4 regions of the Kitasatospora brasiliensis genome follow, and region 1 is predicted to be linked to each of the others. Evidence: riboswitches for the same ligand, from Rfam matches in the RefSeq annotation. Region 1 holds a riboswitch; each other region holds the start of a gene.
What was found. Region 1 has a riboswitch for cyclic di-AMP ahead of QWJ13_RS07930 (M23 family metallopeptidase). Riboswitches for the same ligand answer to the same signal wherever they lie in the genome.
Positions count from the first base shown of each region.

Region 2: it holds a riboswitch for cyclic di-AMP, as region 1 does, so the genes downstream of both, QWJ13_RS15555 (hypothetical protein) here and QWJ13_RS07930 (M23 family metallopeptidase) in region 1, are expected to answer to the same signal.
Region 3: it holds a riboswitch for cyclic di-AMP, as region 1 does, so the genes downstream of both, QWJ13_RS16795 (M23 family metallopeptidase) here and QWJ13_RS07930 (M23 family metallopeptidase) in region 1, are expected to answer to the same signal.
Region 4: it holds a riboswitch for cyclic di-AMP, as region 1 does, so the genes downstream of both, QWJ13_RS22255 (LysM peptidoglycan-binding domain-containing protein) here and QWJ13_RS07930 (M23 family metallopeptidase) in region 1, are expected to answer to the same signal.

Region 1 covers NZ_JAUOOW010000002.1:24,753-26,944, reverse strand. Annotated here, with positions in the region: gene QWJ13_RS07940 (alpha/beta fold hydrolase) at 1-550, opposite strand, end outside; gene QWJ13_RS07935 (YiaA/YiaB family inner membrane protein) at 707-997, opposite strand; cyclic di-AMP (ydaO/yuaA leader) riboswitch at 1,193-1,351, shown strand; gene QWJ13_RS07930 (M23 family metallopeptidase) at 1,364-2,192, shown strand, end outside.
Region 2 covers NZ_JAUOOW010000003.1:777,833-780,024, forward strand. Annotated here, with positions in the region: gene QWJ13_RS15550 (esterase/lipase family protein) at 1-483, shown strand, start outside; cyclic di-AMP (ydaO/yuaA leader) riboswitch at 759-931, shown strand; gene QWJ13_RS15555 (hypothetical protein) at 933-1,523, shown strand; gene QWJ13_RS15560 (hypothetical protein) at 1,621-2,192, opposite strand, start outside.
Region 3 covers NZ_JAUOOW010000004.1:149,950-152,141, forward strand. Annotated here, with positions in the region: gene QWJ13_RS16790 (MFS transporter) at 1-522, opposite strand, end outside; cyclic di-AMP (ydaO/yuaA leader) riboswitch at 878-1,017, shown strand; gene QWJ13_RS16795 (M23 family metallopeptidase) at 1,020-1,979, shown strand.
Region 4 covers NZ_JAUOOW010000005.1:607,519-609,710, reverse strand. Annotated here, with positions in the region: gene QWJ13_RS22260 (cytochrome P450 family protein) at 1-810, shown strand, start outside; cyclic di-AMP (ydaO/yuaA leader) riboswitch at 1,019-1,184, shown strand; gene QWJ13_RS22255 (LysM peptidoglycan-binding domain-containing protein) at 1,190-2,095, shown strand.

The DNA of each region.
Region 1 (2,192 bases):
TGACCAGCCCGTCCACGTACGCGTCGAAGTCGGCGGGCTTGGCGCCCGGGAAGGCCATCTTGCGCAGGTAGAAGCCCCAGGCGGCCGGCCAGTGGACGAGGGCCGCGCCCAGCAGCCCCATGGCGCCGCGCATCAGGGCGCCCGGCGGCGGGTTCTCGACGAAGGCGTCGATCAGCACGATGCCGGCGACCCGCTCGGGCGCGTCCCCGGCGGCCTTGACGACTGTCGCCCCGGTGTAGGAGTTCCCGGCGAGGACGGCGCGCTCGATGCCGAGGTGGTCGAGCAGGGCGAGCACGTCGCCGGCCAGGGCGGCCGGGCTGTAGTCGTCCCAGATCAGGGAGGACTCGCCGAAGCCCCGCAGGTCCATGGTGACGACCCGGTGGCCGGCCGCGACCAGCAGCGGGCGCAGGTGCCGGTAGGTGGCCCGGCTGTCGAGCATGCCCGGGAGCAGGACGACGGGGGTGCCCTCGCCCTGCCGGGTGTCGTCGAAGGAGATCCGGCCGCCGGGAACGGCCAGGTACTGGGTGCTCGGGGTGATGGTGCCGTTCATGGGGGTCCTCCTCGGGCCGCCGGCGCGGGGTCGGCGTTACTGCCGATAGCCATAAAGCTAAGGCTAATAGCCTTAGCCGTCAAGCGTGACCGTCAAGCGTGACCGCCAAGCGTGACCGTCGAACGCGACCGCCCGGCATCCGACTCGGCCGGCGCGTCAGACCCCTTCGACCTTGAACGGGTCGTGCTCGCTGAGCAGCTTGTCCAGCCGGGCCTGGTCGACCCGGGTGACCATCTCGTTGGACTCCTGGCGGTCCCGGATCACCTTCGCCAGCGTGAACGCGGAGGTGACGGTGTAGAGGAGGCCGAGCCCGAGGAAAGCCCGGGTCCAGGCGCCGACCGGCAGGCAGGCGATCCCGGCGGCGAGGGCGGTGCCCGACAGGGCGAAGGAGAGGACGGCCTGGACGTGGTAGGCGGCCGTGGTGCGAGTCTTCATCGGTGCGCTCATGGCGTCAGGATGCGACCGCCGGCGCGGGCCGCACATGAGTAGGTGTACTCAGATGGGCCCGGGTATGAGGGGCCGTTCGTTGACGTCCGATCACCAGGGCCTAAGCTGCTCCAAACGGGTGGCTTGGAATCAGGGCCTCCTAGGATTAACGTTTGATAACGCAGCGCGGTTGTCAACGCCGTACCCAGACGGCACCGTGCGCCGTCGCCTAATCCCGCCGGCCGGCCTCCGGGCAGGCCAGGGAGCCGGGGAACCATGTTCCTTGGGGTGAATCGGCGGGGCCCCGGCCCGGCCGTAGGAGACCTTCCTGCTCCGAACCCGTCAGCTAACCCGGTAGGCGCGAAGGAAGGAAAGGAGCGCGCCTCCGTGGCGTCGACGCATACCCAGGCACAAGCCGGTACCCAGCTTCTCGACCACCCCGGCACGGACGGCCCCGAGGACTTCGGTCCGGAGGCCTTCGGCGCGGAGGCCGAGGCCAACCGCCACCGGATGCCGCGTCAGATCCGCGGAACCTCCCCGCTGCTCGGCGTCACCGCCGTCGCCGCCACCCTGGGCGCCACCGGCTTCGCCTCGGCCACCCCGGCCGCCGCGCCCGCCGTCGAGATCCCCGACGAGACCCCGGTCGCGCTCGCCGCCGACCCCGGCCTCGCGCTCGCCGCCCGCATCCAGCACCAGGCCGACAGCCAGCGCACCGCCGCCGAGGAGAGTGCCCGGGTCCAGGCCGCGCAGGAGGCCGAGGCCAAGGCCGCCGCCAAGGAGGCCGAGGCCAAGCGCGCCGCCGAGGAGGCCGAGCGGGCCAAGGCCGCCGCCCTCACCCTCCCGGTGACGGACTACCGGCTCTCCGCCCACTACGGCCAGAGCGCCCGCTACTGGGCCCATCTGCACACCGGCCTGGACTTCGCCGCCGACACCGGCACCCCGGTCCACGCGCTCGGCCAGGGCACCATCACCTCGGCCGGCTGGGCCGGCGCGTACGGCTACCGGATCGTCGAGACCCTGCCCGACGGCACCGAGATCTGGTACTGCCACCTCTCCTCGATCACCAAGGGCTCCGGCCAGGTCGTCGCCGGCCAGCAGATCGGCAAGGTCGGCGCGACCGGCAACGTCACCGGCCCGCACCTGCACATGGAGGTCCGCCCGGGCGGCGGCGCCCCGGTCGACCCGGAGCCCTGGCTCCAGCAGCGCGGCCTCAACC
Region 2 (2,192 bases), on a different contig from region 1:
CCGCACCTCTCCATGACCTGTTACGGCACATACACCTCGCAGCCCTGCCTCGGGGTCCTGCCGAGCAGCGGCTACGACTGCTACCCGGGCCAGCGCCAGCTGCTCGCCCGCTGGGACGGCACCTACGGGGTGGACTCCACCGCGCAGGACTGGTGGACCACCTACTACGGCGGCCAGGGCTTCTACACCTCCGGCCAGGGCATCCAGGCGGCGATCGACGCGGGATCGTTGATCGCACCGCTGCGGCAGGCCGGCGTTCCGGCCTCGGTGCGCACGTACCTGCTGGCGGGTGGATCGGCCGACCTCCCGGGTGTGCTCAACGAGAACCGCGGGCCGAGCGACGGCCTGGTGTTCACCGCGAGCGCGCTGGACACCACCGGCATCGCGACGGTCGGCGGGACCCGGCTGCTCAGCGGCCTCAACCACATGGAGCTCGCCTGGGCGCCGGAGGCGGCGAGCCAGATCGACGCCTGGCTCGGCTGACCCGGCTTCCCCCGCCCCGCCGATCCTCCCGGCCCCTGGCCCCGGCCCCCGGCTCCTGGTCCCCGGCCCCCGGCCCTCGGAGAACGATCCTCCCGGCCCCCGGAAAGCGATCAACTCGGCTGACACGCAGCGTCGTTGATCGACACCACTGTGACCTGCGCGACAACCGCCCCGGCCGAGTTGTCCGTTCACGTACGACCCGCCTAGCCTGCAACGGTCGTCCGCCCCTCGCGGACCCCGCCGCCGGGACGCCGAGTCCCGTCCACCCGCTGGCGGGTCACCGAGCACCACAGCGGACGGGAGCGGGGGAACCAAGGTCAGCGCCCGGCCCGTACGCTCCCGCGTGCGGGCCGCGGCTAGGGGTGAAGCCGCGTCGCCATGGCGCTGCGGCCGGGCGACCTCAGCCCGAACCCGACAGCTCACCTCGCAGGCGTCGCCGAGGTGACCCCATGCCCACGCCTGCCAGCTCCACACGCCGGCCTGCGCTCGTGCCCGGCCGCCGTCGCGCGCCGCGCCACGCCCGTCCGTCCCACCGCGGCCGCAACGCCGCCCTCGCCGCGGCCGGGGCGTTCGCCATCAGCGGCCTCGGCCTGCTCGGGGTGCCGTCCGTCACCGGCGCCCAGGCCGCCATCACGCCGACCGCCACCACACCGGCCGTCGCCCCCGCCGCCCCCGCCGCCCCCGTCCCGACCGTCACCCAGGACGGGCCGGTCGGCCCCGCGGCCATGGTCGCGGGCAAGGCCGCCACCGCCTCGCTCAGCCTTCACTCCTCGGCCTGCTTCACCGCGAAGACCGTCGGCGTGGGGGTGCGCGACGCGCGCGGGAGGAACCTCGACTTCCCCGGCCACGCGTCCGACGTGCGGATCTGCCCGAACGGGTTCGACTTCACCAGCGCTGCGCGCACCCTGCCCGCCGGGACGTACACCCAGTTCGGCTTCTGGCAGGACCTCGACGGCACCTGGCACGACCTGCCCTCGCAGCGGCTGGTGGTCTCCGCCGCCGGCGCGTCCACCCGGGCCCCGGCCACGACGGCCGGGTAGCGGGCCCAGCGGTAGAGGTCCACCGGTGGAAGGCCGCCGGTGGGCGCTCGACGCGGAGCGCCCACCGGCAGGGCCGTACCGGCAGGACCGTGCCGGCTCAGGAATCGGCGGCCGGTGCCGCGACCGTGATGTCGAACGGCTGCCGGTTGTTGCTCTCCTCCGGGTCGTCCGCGCTGTGCACCTCGACCGAGCCGCCGCTCAGCGTGCCCGTCGGCAGCTCCGGGTCGAGCCGGACCGGCACGAGGGCGGTGGCGCTGCGTCCCTCCCGCAGCCCGGGTTCGAACGCGCACCGCACGACGCGGGCGTGACCGCGGGCATGGCCGATCACCCGGCAGTCGGACGGGAAGTACGGGCCCTCGGGCGTGACCCCCTTGGGCAGGGTGACCACGACCGTGAACGGGGAGGACGTGGTGCCCGGGCCGCGGTTGCCGACGAAGGCGCGGATGACGGTGGTGCCGCCGGGAGAGGCCGGGTCCGGGTCGAGCCGGACCACTTCCAGGTCGGAGTCGGACGGTCGCGCGGCGGCCGGTGCGGGCAGCGTGGAGGCCTCGGCGATCCCGGGGGTCGCCGGGGCGGGGAGGGTGGAGGCCTCGGTGATCCCGGGGGTCGCCGGGGCGGGGAGGGTGGACGCCGTGGGCGCGCCCGGCGCCACGACCTGCACGGCGGGCC
Region 3 (2,192 bases), on a different contig from region 1:
GATCCAGCGCCAGCCGGGGCCGTCCACCAGCCAGCCGCCGAGGAAGGGGCCGACCGCGGCCGACACCCCGCCGAGGCCGGACCAGAGGCCGACCGCCGCCGAGCGGTCGTCAGGGTGGAAGACGGCCTGGAGCATGGCGAGCGAGCCGGGGGTGAGCAGCGCGCCGCCGATGCCCTGGACGGCGCGGGCGGCGATCAGCACATGGATGTTCGGCGCGGCGGCGCAGGCCGCGGAGGCGGCGGCGAACCAGACCACGCCGATCAGGAAGACCTTGCGCCGCCCGTAGCGGTCGCCGAGCGCGCCGCCGAGCAGGATCAGGCCCGCCAGGGTGAGCAGATAGGCGTTCAGCGTCCATTGCAGGGACGCCAGTGTGGCGCCGAGATCGGCGCCGATCCGGGGCAGCGCGACGTTCACCACGGTGCCGTCGAGCATCGCCATGCTGGAGCCGAGCACCGTCGCCAGTAGTACCCAGCGACCCTGCGCGGTGCCCAGGCGCAGGGTGCCGGCCTCGGAGGTGGCCACGGGCGAATCCTGCGTTGTCCGGGGCGTACGTGACAAGGGTCACCGGTGGGCGTGTTGGCCGGATGCGGTGGGTGAGCGGGCGGGTGCGCGGTGTCGTGAATCTCGGCGCAGGGTCGTGGATCAGTGGCCGGGAGTGAATGGGTTGTGTACGTATCGTGTGGTCGGGCCTGCGGAGGGTCACCGGGGGGCGGGGGGTCGTCGCCGTTTCAAGAGATCGACATTGCTTCACCCGAACGGATGGGTTTTAGTTCAGCGACCGCCCGGCCAGTCCGGACGGATCCGCCGGGTGGAACGCCGAGTCCTGCCGCTGCCCGGTGGTTCGAAACGAACTCTGTACGGCAGGAGCGGGGGACCCACAGGTAAGTCGCCGGACCGGAGTTCGCGCCTCAGTGCGCGGGCGTCCAGGACCGGCTCGGGGTGAAGCCGCGCATGCGCGGCCGGGCAACTCCAGCCCGAACCCGACAGCTCACCTCGCAGGCGTCGGAGAGGAAAATTCCATGCCTGCTCAGGCTCGTCGTATCGCCCTGCCCCGCGCCGCCCGCATCGGCATCGCCACCGCCGTCACCGGTGTGTCGTTCGCCCTTCCGCTGGTGACCGCGATCAGCGCCCAGGCCCACCAGGCTCCGGCTGCTCCGGCCGCGCAGGCCGCTTCCGCCGCCAAGTCGGCCGCTCCGGCCGCTTCCGCCGCGTCGGAGAGCTACCGCGTCGTCAGTGGCGACACCCTGTCCAAGATCGCCGACGTCAAGGACGTCGAGGGCGGCTGGCACGCGCTGTACGAGCAGAACCGCTCGGTCGTCGGCGCCAACCCGGACCTGATCTTCCCTGGCCAGCAGCTCGCGCTGCCGGGCCACGCCGCCGACGCCGCCCCGGCGAAGCCCGCGGCCCCGGCCAAGCCGGCCGCCCCGGCGACCCAGGCCGCCGAGCCGCAGGCCCAGGCCCAGGTCCAGGTGCGGACCGAGGCCGCCCAGCCGGCCGCGCAGCTCCAGACCCAGCTCCAGGTCGCCACCCCGACCCAGGCCGTGACCGCCACTCCGGTCGCCGCCGCCACCTCCGGCTTCGTCGCCCCGCTGGCCAACCCGAAGCTGGGCACCGCCTACGGCGTGGCCGGCTCGATGTGGGCCTCCGGCCACCACACCGGTCAGGACTTCGTCGCCGCCACCGGCACCCCGCTGCGCGCGATCGCCAACGGTGTCGTGGTCAAGGCCGGCAACGGTGGTGCCTACGGCAACGAGGTCGAGATCAAGCTCGCCGACGGCCACTACGCCGAGTACGCGCACCTCTCCAAGATCGGTGTGAAGATCGGTCAGAGCGTCACCGCCGGCCAGCAGATCGGCCTCTCCGGCGCCACCGGCAACGTGACCGGCCCGCACCTGCACTTCGAGATCCGCAACGGCTCGGAGTACGGCTCGGACATCAACCCGGTCGCCTTCCTGCGCGCGCACGGCGTCGCGCTCTGAGCCTGAGGCTCGGCAGTAGGAACCAGGAACCACCGCTGCTGCGGGCGAACCGATCCTCCGGGATGGTCATGTCGGGTGACCGCTCGACCGGGTGATCGCCGCACGGCGGCCATGGGCGCGGGACACGCCCAGGCCGGCCCGGCCGTACGGGGAACTCCTCGTACGGCCGGGCCGGCCGCTGTCGTTCCCGCTCCGTTCGACCCGTCGAACGCG
Region 4 (2,192 bases), on a different contig from region 1:
GACATGCTCGGGGTGCCGGCCGAGGACCAGGACGACTTCCGCGACTGGGCCGGAATGATGATCCGACATGGCGGCGGCCAACGTGGCGGTGTGGGGCGCGCGGTGAAGCGGATGCGGGCGTACCTGCTGGAGCTGATCCACCGCAAGCGCGCCGACCTCGGCGACGACCTGATCTCCGGTCTGATCCGGGCCAGTGACCACGGTGAGCACCTGACCGAGAACGAGGCCGCGGCGATGGCCTTCATCCTGCTGTTCGCCGGCTTCGAGACCACCGTCAACCTGATCGGCAACGGCACCTACGCGCTGCTGCGCAACCCGGAGCAGCGCCGACTGCTGCAAGAGTCGGTGGCGCGCGGGGAGAGCGCGCTGCTGGAGACCGGGATCGAGGAACTCCTGCGCTACGACGGGCCGGTGGAGCTGGCCACCTGGCGGTTCGCGACCCGGCCGCTGACCATCGGCGGGGTGGACATCCCGGTCGGCGATCCGGTGCTGGTGGTGCTGGCCGCGGCGGACCGCGACCCGGCCCGGTTCGCCGACGAGAACACCCTTGACCTGGCCCGGAAGGACAATCCCCATCTGGGGTTCGGGCACGGCATCCACTACTGCATCGGCGCTCCGCTCGCCCGGCTGGAGGGGCGTGCCGCGCTGGCCACGCTGCTTTCCCGGCTGCCCGATCTGCGGCTCGCGGAAAGCCCGGAGAATCTGCGCTGGCGCGGTGGCCTGATCATGCGTGGCCTGCGCGAACTGCCGGTGGAATTCAGCCCGGAGAGCCGCTCGCCGCAGGGCCCTCCGGATGCTCCTCGGCACTGACGAAACGTCGCCAACCGGCAGCAAACGGGGGTGTGAACACCCATCAACCGGACATAACACCGCACTTTGTAGGCGGGTGAACACGTGCCGTAATCCCGGTGTGATATCGGTGATATGAGCTTGTGATTCATCTGAAGATCTGTCTACTCTCCCTGGAGTTCGCAGCTGCGGACCTCGTGCGCGGAACGCCGAATCCTGCCCGCCGCGCACGGGAAACCGACCAGAACCCTGGGCAGGGGCGGGGGAACCAGGTTTGTTGCCGTCCCCACGGCTTGGGGTGAAGCCGCCCAGCGGAAACGTTTCCGCGTACGGCGGCCGGGCCACCTCCCGGTCCGAACCCGACAGCTCACCTCGCAGGCGTGCGGAGAGGGACCTCTTCATGCTGTTCGTTGGAACTGGCCGCCACCGTCGTCGCACCCAGGCCGAGAAGGCCATCGCCGTCGCCGGTGTGGCCGGCGTCGGACTCGCGATGCCGCTCCTCACCGCCACCGGTGCTTCCGCCGCCCCCGTCTCCACCTGGGACGCCGTCGCCCAGTGCGAGAGCGGCGGCAACTGGAGCATCAACACCGGCAACGGCTTCTACGGCGGCCTCCAGTTCACCTCCAGCACCTGGAAGGCGTACGGCGGTGGCGCCTACGCCCCGCAGGCCAACCAGGCCAGCAAGGGCCAGCAGATCGCCGTCGCCGAGAAGGTCCTGGCCTCGCAGGGTCCGGGCGCCTGGCCGGTCTGCTCCAAGAAGGCCGGTCTGACCAAGGGCGGCGCCGCCGCCGCGGTCGACACCTCCGGCAGCAAGGCCCAGTCGGCCCCGAAGCAGCAGGCCCCGAAGCCCGTCAAGCCGGCCGAGAAGCCCGCTCAGCAGCAGGCCCCGAAGGTGGCCCCGAAGCCGGCTCAGAAGCCCGCCGCGCCGCTGGTCCAGCAGGCCGCCCCGCAGCAGCAGACCCACCAGACCCCGGGCTTCTCCGGCAAGGCCGGCTGGGACGCCGACGCCAAGGTGTACTGGTACCAGAACAACGGCGCCTGGTACTGGACCAGCCACCAGAGCGTCTACCAGCAGTACGCCGGCCAGGCCGCCGCCCAGCCGCAGTACGCCCCGCAGGCCGCCACCCAGCAGGCCCCGCACGCCGCCGGCCACGACTACACCGTCCGCGCGGGTGACACCCTGTCGACGATCGCCGCCGCCCAGGGCGTCTCCGGCGGCTGGCAGGCGCTGTACCAGGAGAACCACGCCACCGTCGGTGGCAACCCGAACCTGATCCTGCCGGGCCAGGTGCTGCACCTCGCCTGAGCCGACGTCGGGCGGCCACGCCCGATCGCGGCGCACGGATGAAAGGGGACCGGTTTCCTACCGGTCCCCTTCGTCCGCGTTCGCCCGCCCCAGGGGG